DNA from 3 places in the Lysinibacillus phoenicis genome. Region 2 is predicted to be linked to each of the others. Evidence: riboswitches for the same ligand, from Rfam matches in the RefSeq annotation. Region 2 holds a riboswitch; each other region holds the start of a gene.
The links. Region 2 has a riboswitch for S-adenosylmethionine ahead of ABC382_RS18200 (bifunctional homocysteine S-methyltransferase/methylenetetrahydrofolate reductase). Riboswitches for the same ligand answer to the same signal wherever they lie in the genome.
Positions count from the first base shown of each region.

Region 1 (4,276 bases), 3.1 Mb from region 2:
TGGTTCTGGAACAATTTTCTTAAGTTTTTCCATATCTGTTTTATAGACGATATTTAAATATTCACGGTTATAAAAGCGATAAGGTCCAATGGGATAAGCACCTGCATCCAACGGTGTTGTGAATTGTCTCATTACTTCATCTTTTCTCATGAAAAACCACCATTCTTTCAACTTTGTCTTCTTACAATAACTACTTTAATGCGGATTTTACATTGCGTCTAATACATAATAAAATATAAATATATTTATTTAGATAAATGAATTAGGGGGCTTAAGCGAAATGGAACTTTTACAATTGAAGTATTTTCAAACAGTAGCAAATACAGAGCATATTTCGAAGGCGGCTCAACAGTTAAATATTGCACAGCCATCCTTAAGTTTGACTATAAAACGTCTGGAGGATGAACTAGGCACAAAATTATTTCATAGAAAAGGAAGAAATATTGAATTAAGTGCTGCAGGACAGATTATGCTCAAGCATGTTAATAAGGTATTTATCGAACTAGAAAATGCAAAAATGGATATTCAATCACTTGATGAAATCAATGCTCGTACAGTTAAAATAGCCATATCAAATACACGATTTCTCGTTGGACTAATTAGTCAATATATTAATGATTTTCCTCATGCCAAAATTCAACAGGGAATTGAGACAAGGGATGATATACGTATAAATTTAAAGAGAGGGGATATTGATCTGGGCATAGCAGGCCCTCCAATCATTGATGAAGAAATTGAAACCTGTGTGCTTGTGGCAGAGGATGTAGTACTTGTGTTGCCTTCTAATCACCCATTGGCTGGTCAGTCAGAGGTTGCTCTAGCTAAGTTTGCAAATGAATCCTTTATTTCCTTAGCCAACAATGCAGAATATAGTCGTTTTACAACGTCACTTTGTGAAAGAGCGGGATTTATGCCTATCAAAAACTATGAAGTAGATTCAACCCTTCTGGCAGAAATTATCCAGCTGGAACAGGGTGTAGCCTTGTTGCCCATATCGGTTTGTAGAAAGTTTAATTTACATTTTGTAAAAATAGCTAATATGAATCCAACGTATACAGTAGGTCTGTCCTGGGTAAAAAATTCCATTTCGTCAGCTGCCGTTCAACAGTTACGGGACTTTATTATTACTTACTTTAACGAAAATAATGAGCACTACAAAATTTAATACCTTTGAAACGGGTTCCTGAAATGCTCGAAAAAACATAAAAATTCCCTAAAATTTTGTTGGAAAATATTTTAACTTGTTCATTGCCTCAACTTAGCGTAGTATTATAACGAATCAAAACTAAGTAAGTTAGTAAGATTCACTTTCACAATAAAACCAGGCGTTCTTCTTAGAAGAGCACCTGGTTTTTTGTTAGTTGCACAATAAGCTACTTGGGATTATATTCTATTATTTAGCAGGCAAATACCCGCGGAGTAAGGTGAAATACTCGCGAAGCAAGGCGAAATACCCGCGGAGTAAGGTGAAATACCCGCGAAGCAAGGCGAAATACCCGCGGAGCAAGGCTGAATACCCGAGGAGTAAGGTGAAATAACCGCGAAGCAGGATGAATACCCGAGGAGCAAGATGGAATATCCGCTATCGGCGTTATTCAGTAATACACAAAATCAGCTACAATAAGCAGATTTCTTCTAAGATTAATCGGAAAATCTATGTACGTATAGAAGTTAAAGAAAAAACTTGTTGCAAATATTAATTTTTTATTTTAATCTTTTAATATTGTGTCAAAAAAATAATATTTTTTCTTCTTATCAAGAGAGATGGAGGGACTGGCCCGATGAAATCTCGGCAGCGGAACTTAGTCATTAAGTTACTGTGCCAAATCCAGCAAGAAATGACTTGATAGATAAGAGGTGTATTTTCAATATAAGGCCTCTTCTTGTTCATTCAAGATGAGGCCTTTTTTTATGGAAAAAGGCTGATTTTAATTTTTTTGGAGGTAAAACAGTGAAGAAAGAGAATCCATGGGCGCTGATCCCATTTGTTGTTTTTATGATATTATTTATTGGTTCTGGGGTTATTACAGGTGATTTTTATGCCTTTCCTGTCATTGTTGCTATCACCATTGCAGGTGCTGTGGCTCTAGCCATGAATCGAAAAGAATCGTTTACGAAAAAAGTTGATATTTTTTGTCAAGGTGCAGGGAATTTAAATGTCATGATGATGGTTATTATTTTTCTCTTGGCTGGGGCCTTTTCAGAGGTTGCAAAAGGTATGGGGGCAGTAGATTCCACTGTTAACTTTGCTTTATCGGTCGTTCCGCAAAACTTACTGGTTGTGGGCTTGTTCATCATTGCCTGTTTTATTTCCCTCTCAATGGGTACATCCGTGGGAACGATTGTTGCATTAGCTCCAATAGGCGTTGGAATAAGTGATCTTACAGACCTTTCTATTGCTTTAGTGATGGCAGCTGTTGTTGGTGGCTCCATGTTTGGTGATAATTTATCCTTTATTTCAGATACAACCATTACTGCCGTACGTTCACAAGGCGCACAAATGAAGGATAAGTTTAAGGTTAATTTTTGGATTGTATTGCCAGCAGCTATTGTAACGAGCATTATTTTAGCAATCATTTCAATGGGTGAAACAGCACAAGTGGCGCATGTAAGCTATAGTTGGGTTAAAATTGTACCATATGTTTTAGTGATCATTTTAGCGTTATCTGGGATGAATGTTTTCCTTGTGCTGGCATTAGGGATTGTCCTTGCAGGTGCTGTTGGCTTAGTAGATGGTAGCTATCACTTGATGAGCCTTCTGCAAACGATTGGAGAAGGCATGTCCGGTATGTATGAAATCGCCTTTCTTGCCATATTAATAGCTGGAATGGTAGAGGTTATTAAGTTTAATGGAGGCATTGACTTTTTGCTGCACCTTGCGACAAGTAGAATTAAATCGAAAAAGGGTGCTGAATTCGGCATTGCTAGCCTTGTGGGTTTAACGAATTTATCTACTGCTAATAATACAATTGCGATATTAATTGCTGGGCCACTTGCCAAAAATATTGCTGAACAATATGACATTGAGCCAAGAAAATCCGCAAGTATATTAGATATTTTCTCCTGTACAGTCCAAGGGCTTCTGCCGTATGGGGCTCAATTCCTTGCTGCCGCAAGCGTGGCCAAAATATCACCAGTAAGTATGCTGCAATACTCGATCTATCCCATTCTTATTGGTATTTGCGGAATGATAGCTATTTCTATTGGATACCCTTCAAAAAAGAAAGCCTAAAGCTCAAATAAGACCAGCAAAGCAAAATTTTAGCTTAGCTGGTCTTTTTCATCTCTTAAAGTAATGTTTTAGATTTAGAAGGATTACTTTCTTGCCTGTATTAGTGTAAACCAGTTGTTTCCGTTTAATGTTCCAGAAACGTTGTATACTGGCTGATAGAAACCTTTTGTGTCATACATATACGTTAGCTCGATTAATTCAATTTCAAGCTGATCGTCTTTTTTTAGAACCAGCTCTTCTTCTGTAACGAGTGCATTATACTTTATTTGAGGAAATTCTCCATTCTTTATTTGCTCATATACTTCAGCAGGGGAGAAGATATCTACTTCCCGTGTAAATTGATTTCTTTGAACATTATAGGCTAATGAATATGCACGTCCATCTTGTGTAAGATCAAGAACTACATCCCCATACCAATAGTCGACATTTAAATCGGGACGATCTGGAAGATTCCATTCAAATTCCCCGTTTTCCAGTACAGAAAACTCTGCTTCTTGAGGGAGGATAGAAAGTTCGTCCATCAATGCCTTCGCCTTATCAATCAAGTGTTCCTGACCAGTCGATGTCGCTTGCTGCGAATAATTATTCGCTGTTAACGACCAATTTCCCATTGAACTTATAAATAATGTATATTGCATACCTGCTTTGTCTTGCAATAAAATTTCTTTGTCTTCTTTATAATTCTTTGTACTCAACTCCGATAACCCTAATTTATCTTGCAACAATGTTTCAACTTCTTCATTATGAATAATTTTTTTATAAACGGGCGCAACAGTAGGGTTTGAGTCTAATTGCAATGAAGTAGATATATGAACACCTGACATATTGGATTTTGTATAAGCGTTTATTGGCAGATGTCCAAATTCTTGTTGAGCATATACCAATGACATCCCAATAAAAATCAATCCCATGATAAGAGGGATAGCCAAAGTTCCAACAAGACTTTTTATTTTTACTTTTTTGTGATGAACAATAGAAGCCCCTAGTCTGTATAATTGGTATCCGATAACCCCACCAAGTGAGTTGTTGAATAAGTCATCAAGC
Region 1 is NZ_JBDFMP010000002.1:275,456-279,731, forward strand. It holds gene ABC382_RS02515 (acetoacetate decarboxylase) at 1-150, opposite strand, end outside; gene ABC382_RS02520 (LysR family transcriptional regulator) at 281-1,165, shown strand; SAM riboswitch class I at 1,750-1,857, shown strand; gene ABC382_RS02525 (Na+/H+ antiporter NhaC family protein) at 1,997-3,232, shown strand; gene ABC382_RS02530 (VanZ family protein) at 3,316-4,276, opposite strand, start outside.
Region 1: another riboswitch for S-adenosylmethionine. It lies ahead of ABC382_RS02525 (Na+/H+ antiporter NhaC family protein); the one in region 2 lies ahead of ABC382_RS18200 (bifunctional homocysteine S-methyltransferase/methylenetetrahydrofolate reductase).

Region 2 (4,276 bases):
AATGCAATTTTCAATGAAAATAGGTTTATACTGTAGAAAGAACTAATAATAGGGGCGGTTTATATGAAAACAGTTGTTGTATTAGGTGGCGGAATTACAGGATTATGCACAATGCATTACTTACAACGTCAAGTGAAGGAGAATAATCTAGATGTTCGTCTAGTACTTGTAGAGAAAAATACATATCTAGGTGGTAAGTTACATTCGGCATATGAAGAAGGATTTATTATGGAAACAGGTGCTGATTCTATTGTCGCTCGCCATAAAGGTGTTATGGAGCTAGTGCAGGAGCTTGATTTTGAAGATAATCTAGTTTATAACGAAACCGGCATTTCTTATATTTACACAAATAATGAACTACATGCTATTCCAGCTGATTCTACATTTGGTATTCCAATGAGCTTGGCATCCTTAGAGGAAAGCACATTAATATCAGAGCAAGGAAAGCAGGAAGCATTAAAGGATTTGACATTACCAAACAAAGGCTTTACAAAGGAAAGTTCAATTGGCGAGTTCTTAACCTACTATTTAGGAGAGGAACTAGTAAAAAACCAAATTGCACCAGTTCTAGCAGGTGTGTATTCAGGTGATTTACATCAGCTTTCAATTGCTTCTACTTTACCGTATTTAATTGATTATAAGAATGATTATGGAAGTATCATTAAAGGTTTTGATGCGAACCGTGAGCAATTTGTTAAAGCTGCCAATAAAAAATTTATATCATTTAAAAATGGTTTAACTTCTTTAATCGATCGACTTGAGCAAACATTAACCAATGTTGAAATTATCAAGGGTGTCGCTACTTTACATGTTCAAAAACAGAAAGACCGCTATACAATTTCATTAGCAAATGGTGAAAATATCGGAGCAGATTATGTTGTGCTTGCACTACCGAATGAAGCTGTTCAAAGCCTCATGAAGGACGAATCATTAAACTGTTATTTTAATCAATTTACTACTGCGTCAGCCATTACCATATACTTAGGCTTCGATGTACCAGACGCGAAATTGCCAGCAGATGGAACGGGCTATATTGTCTCTCATAATTCTAACGTTACTTGTAATGCAGTAACTTGGACAAGTCGTAAATGGAAGCATACATCGAGAGACAATAAATTACTTGTACGACTCTTCTATAAGAGTATTAACCCAGCGTATGAACAACTACGTGCCATGACTGATGAAGAATTGGCAACCGTTGCTTTAGAGGATGTTCGAAAGAGCTTGGGAATAGAAGAGGATCCAACCGTAGTAAATGTAACAAAATGGATTGATCAAATGCCTAAATACGACTTAGCTCACAGAGAAGCGTTACAAGGGTTGCTTCAGGAACTGAACAAAAACTATCCAAATTTAGCTATAGCAGGCTGTTCATATTTTGGTGTAGGTATCGGAGCTTGCATTCAAAATGGGAAAAAAATTGGTGAGGAGCTTGCAGAGGAACTATCCAGTTTCTAAGATTTTAAGTTAAAAATTACTTTGTTACGTGAAATACTCTTGACTCATTCGTCAGTAAACGATATGATTCTTTTAATTATTTAAAAAATTCATACTTAATTCTTATCAAGAGAAGCAGAGGGACTGGCCCATTGAAGCTTCAGCAACCAACTTATTGTCAGGTGCTAAATCCAGAAGACCGTTGAGTCGAAGATGAGAAGGAACAACAATGCTGAATCGTTAAAGCCTTCTTTTTTATGAAAGAAGGCTTTTTATTATACAGAGACATAGGAAGAGAGGCTAGTTTTATGGGATTGCTTGAGAAGTTAAACACGCATGTATTGACGGCGGATGGTGCAATAGGCACAGTTCTTTATGGCTATGGATTGGAATATTGCCATGAGGAAATGAATGTGCAGAGACCAGAGTTAATTGAAAAGATTCATAGAGAATATATTGCGGCTGGTGCTGACATCATTCAAACGAATACGTACGGTGCAAATGCCATCAAATTAGCTCGCTATGGATTAGAATCACGCGTTCAACAATTTAATGAAGCAGCTATTACAATTGCTAAGCGAGCAGCTGCAGATGGAGGTCAATTTGTTTTAGGGACAATAGGAGGTATTCGTGGTATCCGAAAAAGTGATGCAACACTAGAGGAAATATTAGCGACTGTAGAGGAACAAGCAAGTGTTTTACTTGCAGGAAATCCAGATGGCCTCTTACTTGAAACCTATTATGATTTTGAAGAATTAACTGCAACATTAAAAATGTTACGTGCAAAAACAATGTTACCAATTATTGCACAAGTATCTATGCATGAGCCTGGTGTTTTACAAAATGGAATGTCTTTAAATAATGTTTTGCATGAGCTAGAAACACTTGGTGCAGATATCGTTGGTGTCAATTGCCGGCTAGGCCCACATCATACAATACAAGCATTTGAAGGCGTAGAACTTCCTGAAAAGGCATTTATGTCAGCTTATCCGAACGCTTCACTTCTTGACTTAGAAGATGGGCGTGTCGTTTATGAATCGGAGGCTGATTATTTTGGTCGAGCAGCAGTAGAACTACGTGATCAAGGGGTACGCTTGATTGGGGGCTGCTGTGGTACGACACCAAAGCATATAGCGGCAGCAAAAAAATATTTAGAGGAGTTATCACCCGTTCATGAAAAGCATGCGAAACCTGAAAAGATTGAGGTCGTTCGAGAAGCAGAGCCTCCTAAGTATGAGCCTCTTCATGAAAAAGTAAAACGTGAACGATCTGTCATTGTAGAACTGGATACACCTAGACATTTAGAAATTGATGGATTCCTTGTAGGAGCAAAACAATTGTATGATGCTGGCGCAGATGTAGTCATGATGGCAGACAATTCTCTAGCCTCTCCTCGTATTAGCAATATTGCAATGGGAGCATTGTTGAAGAATACACATGGCGTACGTCCTCTAACACATATTACATGTCGAGATCGTAATTTAATCGGTCTGCAATCACATTTAATGGGATTAAATGCTTTAGGAATTCATGATGTCTTAGCTGTTACGGGTGATCCAACAAAAGTTGGGGACTTCCCAGGTGCGACAAGCGTTTATGATGTCTCCTCGATGGAGCTAATCCAATTAATTAAGCAGTTAAATGAAGGGGTCTCTTTCTCTGGTAAACCCCTTCGAAAAAAAGCAAATTTTTCAGTGGCTGCTGCATTTAATCCAAACGTTCGTGTGTTAGACCGTGCTGTGGCACGTTTAGAAAAGAAAATCGAACATGGTGCAGATTATTTTATTTCACAGCCAGTGTATACGAAGGAAAAAATTGTGGAAATTTACGAGGCAACAAAGCATCTACAAGCACCGATATATATTGGGATTATGCCCGTTACGAGTTATAAAAGTGCAGAGTTTTTACACCACGAGGTGCCTGGCATCAAATTATCAGAAGATGCCTTAGCAAGAATGAAGGCTTGTGGTGAAGATAAAGAACGTGCAACAGCTGAGGGTATTGCCATTGCAAGGGAATTAGTAGAGGTGGCTGCGCAATATTTTAATGGTATTTACCTTATTACACCTTTTTTACGCTATGATGTGACACTAGAGTTGATGAAATATATTGAGCAATTGGATGAACAAAAAAAAGGAGTAAGTATACATGGCTAAGCACTTGATTGAAGAGCAATTAGAGAAACGTATTTTAATTCTTGATGGCGCAATGGGAACAATGCTACAAAATGAAAACTTATCGGCAGATGATTTTGGTGGAGAGGAGCTCGATGGGTGTAATGAAAATCTTGTGCTTACTAGACCTGATGTTATAGAGAAAATTCATCTTAAATATTTAGAGGCTGGCGCAGATATCATTTGTACGAATACATTTGGTGGAACTCCTCTTGTGTTAAATGAATACGATCTGGGTGCAAAAGCGGAAGAGATTAATAAACGTGCAGTTGAAATTGCTCGCCAAGCGGTGGATAAATTTACAACATCGGATTGGCCGCGATTTGTAGCTGGAGCTATGGGACCAACAACAAAAACATTATCCGTAACTGGCGGTATTACATTTGATGAGCTCGAGGAAAATTTCTTTATCCAAGCGAAGGCCTTAATTGAGGCAGGAGCAGATGTGCTGTTATTGGAAACAAGTCAGGATATGCTGAATGTTAAAGCCGGCACATTAGGGGTAACACGTGCTTTCGCGGCAACTGGCAAGGAACTTCCCGTTATGATTTCAGGAACAATTGAACCGATGGGTACGACACTCGCAGGACAAACGATTGATGCCTTTTATATATCTATTGAGCATATTAAACCATTATCAGTTGGCTTAAACTGTGCGACAGGAC
Region 2 is NZ_JBDFMP010000002.1:3,345,187-3,349,462, forward strand. It holds gene ABC382_RS18195 (protoporphyrinogen oxidase) at 64-1,458, shown strand; SAM riboswitch class I at 1,558-1,657, shown strand; gene ABC382_RS18200 (bifunctional homocysteine S-methyltransferase/methylenetetrahydrofolate reductase) at 1,746-3,593, shown strand; gene metH (methionine synthase) at 3,586-4,276, shown strand, end outside.

Region 3 (4,276 bases), 2.2 Mb from region 2:
ACTAATACTACTTTTGCATCCTCGCCCTGAGCTGTAATTTTTAATGGGTCAATCTTTGCTTTGTAGCGTCCATACTGCTCAAGAGCATCCTCTGGAATACCCGCAGCTTTGGCAATTTCCGTAATAGGTTTGATCACTGCTTGACTAGCGATTTCTAAATCTGATAATGGTTGATTTTTCGTTGTCATTTGGCATCCTACTTTCTTTGTTGTTCATTTCCATTATAGTCTTAATTGTGAAAAAAAAGAAAGCCAGATATGCAAGCATTTCGACAATCAATTGACATCTTTGTTCAATTCATGTATGTTCTAAGAGAAAATGCAATTTTTTCACATTTTCTCAATGAGAGCACAACTTATTTAACTTTATTTTACATTCAAGCGCATTGGAGGCGAATGCTTATGCAACAGGGGATCGTAAAGTGGTTCAATAATGAAAAGGGTTATGGCTTTATTGAATGTGATGATGGAGAAGATGTATTTGTACATTTTACGGGCATCCAGGAGGAAGGCTTCCGTACACTTGAAGAAGGTCAAAAGGTATCATTTGATGTGGTAGAGGGTAATCGTGGACCTCAAGCATCAAATGTTGTGAAATTATAACGGTAATGGACTATTAGCTTAGTTCCAAATGGACAGCGGAGCAGGAATGAAATATTCCTTCATCCGCTTTTTTTATTACCAATGGTGGCCCTTTGCAAATTTGATACTAAGTATGTGAAGCATATAGCATGACAAAAGGGAATTACACTTGAAATAATTTCAAAAAAGCTATAAGAAAACTGCGGAACGAAGGGCGGCACTCCTGCGGGAAAAGCGGAAAAGTCGAGATCCTGGACTGAGCGAAGCGAGGGAAGCAGCTCGACCTCACCCGCGGAAAGCGTCCGTCCATTGTGGAAATCAATAGCTTAGCTTTATTTCATTGTAAAAGAAAAAAGACTGTAGGCAAACTCAAAATTCATCGAGTTTGTCTACAGTCTGAATCCATTTCAGCATATGAAGTGGATATTGTAATTATCGATTAATCCAATAAAAAGCGCCAGGACATACTAATGTTTCCTTTGTTCGATGAGGATCTTTTAATGTCACACCAAATGGCCCTTCTTTTATATGACCAAGTGTCATAGCTACTGCAACCTCTTCCTCATAAAAATCCAATCGGATATTCGGGAGCTGTAACGAGATGAACTGCTCATGTTGCACAGGCTCTGGTAGCTGCAATACCTCCTGCCATAAACGAACTGTTCTTCGTATATCCTTGACATACAATTGGATTGATTCCATTGTAATCGCTTGTTTTGTATCAATAGCACCGCTTGTCACTAATTGTGACAGACGTTCCTCATCTTCCTCTGCCCATTCAATTAAAAATGGAAAATCAATGAGAAGATCTGGTTTGCCAAAATGGAGAAGCTTCCACTTCACAACAGTGCCATCCGGTCTTGTTCGACTGCAAGCATCCGGCCCATATACATCATAACCTAATGCTCGTAAGCGTTGACCCTCTTCCTCAATTTTTTTGGTACGCAAGGCTATTCGTGAAAATCCTTGGCGCTCTTGATCACGTTTAAACGTATAATGTAAGGAATATGGGTATTGTGCCGCCTGCTCAAATAAATCACGATCATAGATAGCAATTTGTTCAATATAGCTTAAGCCAAAGTAGCTTAACGTATTATAAGTCCCCCACATCGTGTGCTGCCCACCATTCACTGTGTGGACATTTCGTTTATTGAAGAAAACCTTTATATTTTCTGGTGATTCCACTTGGTGAACCAGGTGATCAAAATATAAAGTCATGGCAATTCCCCTTTCTTTCCCCATTACCTTTACCTGTATGTTTAATTGGTTTAAAATTTACTCAAGAAAAGGAGTTACTAGTAGGATATGAAAAAAAAGTTCATTTTACCTACTTACTCCGTGAACTAATTTATATTAATAAAGAGGTGATATTTGAATGACAGATCAAGTAGCTGCTTTTAAATTGGCATTAGGTAATTACCCTACAGGCGTTACAGTTGTCACAACAAGTCATGAAACAAAACCTATAGGCTTAACCGTCAATTCCTTTGCATCTGTTTCAATCGACCCGCTCCTTATTTTGTGGTCACTCGATAAAAATTCTCAGCTTCATTCTTATTTTACGAATGCTTCTCATTTCGCGGTCAATATTTTAGCAAGCGACCAAGAACATTTATGTACACTATTTGCCAGTAAAATCCCTGATCGTTTTGCACAGGCACAGTGGTCCACTTCATCTTTAGGTCTACCGATTTTACATGATACAGCAGCTATTTTACAATGTAAAACGTTTCAGCAAATAGATGCTGGCGACCATACCATTTTTATTGGGCATGTGCAAGACATTACAAACGGGCAAAAAGAACCGTTACTATACCATCGCCGTCATATTGGGCAAATACCAAAAAGCTTTTATAGTTAATTTTTTAGACAAAAAAAGGGCCACTTGTAAGCAAAGGAAATCCTTCATGCTTATTGGTGGCCTTTTGACATCGTTCAACTGAAATCAATGTTATTTTTTCTGCGGAAATCTCTGTTTTTCAAGCCTATTAATTTGCACAATAACACCATCTTGGATCGTAATATGCACTTCACCAAATTCAAGATTTTGAATTGCCTTGGCAATTGCCTCTAATTTTTTATCATCTACCTTTACTGATTGAGCCATACGATACACCCCTTCTTTTTCATTCTTGTTGTACAAAAGAGGCCAACGCATCAAACTGATTGATAGCCCCTCCTATCTCTCAGATACCATCTGTTGGATTTGGCACCTAACTTTTCGGTTGCCGAGGCTTCGTTGGGCCAAGTCCCTCCACCTCTCTTGATAAGAGTACTGCGTTTCTTGACAATAATTCTATAATTCTACTATACGAATGTCAATATAAAATATTAGAAAACCTAGCTGAATACTTTGTAATATCAATCTTCTACGTTTGTATGAGTCGATATGAATGTATTTTATGCCAAATCAGTAGTAAATAGATGACTACTCTCAAACTTTTTAATTGGACCATTTTCTCAAAATGAGTTCAATTGGACCACGTTGATGGATAGTCCTCCACCATATCGAAAAAAACACACAGCCTAAAAAATAACAACATGCATAGAGCATTGAAAAAACGACTGTTAGATTATTCGATAAATCGAAAACTTCTAACACAGTGATGCCAATAAAGACATGGCCAACATAGTGTGTTAAGGACAATTGACCCGTTTTAATGATTGCTTCTATTACTTTATTTTTGAAAGTTTCTACAAAATACATACAACCTACTATTATCACAATAGCCGAAGCCGAATTTGATAGAACATACATTATATTTGGTGGAATTGGTCCTGTATCAAATAAATACAACGCACTATCATGATCTAAGAAATATTTTGTCGAGAAGTGAATAATCACCTTTGAAAAAATTTCTATAATCACTCCTAACAAGATACCTACCGTAACTAATTTCTTTCTTAATGCCCTATTGGTTAAATCTAAGGTACCTACAATCATCCCAATGAGAAAAAAAGATATCCATGGAAAAACGGGGTGGTAGCCATTAAACAGTAAATTTCTCATAAAACCTTCTACCGTCCAAAAATCTATATACTCTAATAAAATATATTTTGGATGCCACCCAACTAGATAATTGAATTGGATTTGTAGCCATTGGGAAACGATTATCACCGCACTAATTGTAAAAAGCATGGTTTTCTTTGAAGTTGCTATCAACAAAGCTGCAAGAAACATATAAACACCGTAATAATGTAAAATATCTCCCGTCCATCCCACCACATATAAAACCATCCCAACAACAAACAAAAAAAGAGCTCGCTTCCATAAAGTTAACTTACTTTGGCGAATAAGAATTGGGTCCTTTGCTTCCCTTGCTTTCCGCGTCATCAGCGCAGTCCCTATTCCTGCTAGAATGACAAATAGTGCAGAGGCGCGCCCCTCAAAAAGACTTTGCAATTGAATGAGCCATTGTGAACCATTGGCAGTTGAACCTGAAATAACGCCAAAGTTTACAATAAACATACCTAACATTGCTAATGCTCTTGCAAAATCTAAGCCCTCAATACGACGATGACCAAGTTGCTTATTCATCTTTTCCCCCTTGAATGACGCTATGTACTGCCTCCCTCCAAATAGCCTTATAGTTCAATTGACTACCAGTTAACATAAAATTGCCAATATTATCATAGAGCATGGCTAACATGTGGGCTTTCGCTTCTATGTTGGCATTTTCATCTAACACCTCTAG
Region 3 is NZ_JBDFMP010000002.1:1,112,232-1,116,507, forward strand. It holds gene ABC382_RS07075 (formate--tetrahydrofolate ligase) at 1-188, opposite strand, end outside; gene ABC382_RS07080 (cold-shock protein) at 402-602, shown strand; gene ABC382_RS07085 (VOC family protein) at 1,014-1,799, opposite strand; gene ABC382_RS07090 (flavin reductase family protein) at 1,957-2,442, shown strand; gene ABC382_RS07095 (YezD family protein) at 2,533-2,688, opposite strand; SAM riboswitch class I at 2,758-2,854, opposite strand; gene ABC382_RS07100 (DUF418 domain-containing protein) at 3,025-4,119, opposite strand; gene ABC382_RS07105 (TetR/AcrR family transcriptional regulator) at 4,112-4,276, opposite strand, start outside.
Region 3: another riboswitch for S-adenosylmethionine. It lies ahead of ABC382_RS07095 (YezD family protein); the one in region 2 lies ahead of ABC382_RS18200 (bifunctional homocysteine S-methyltransferase/methylenetetrahydrofolate reductase).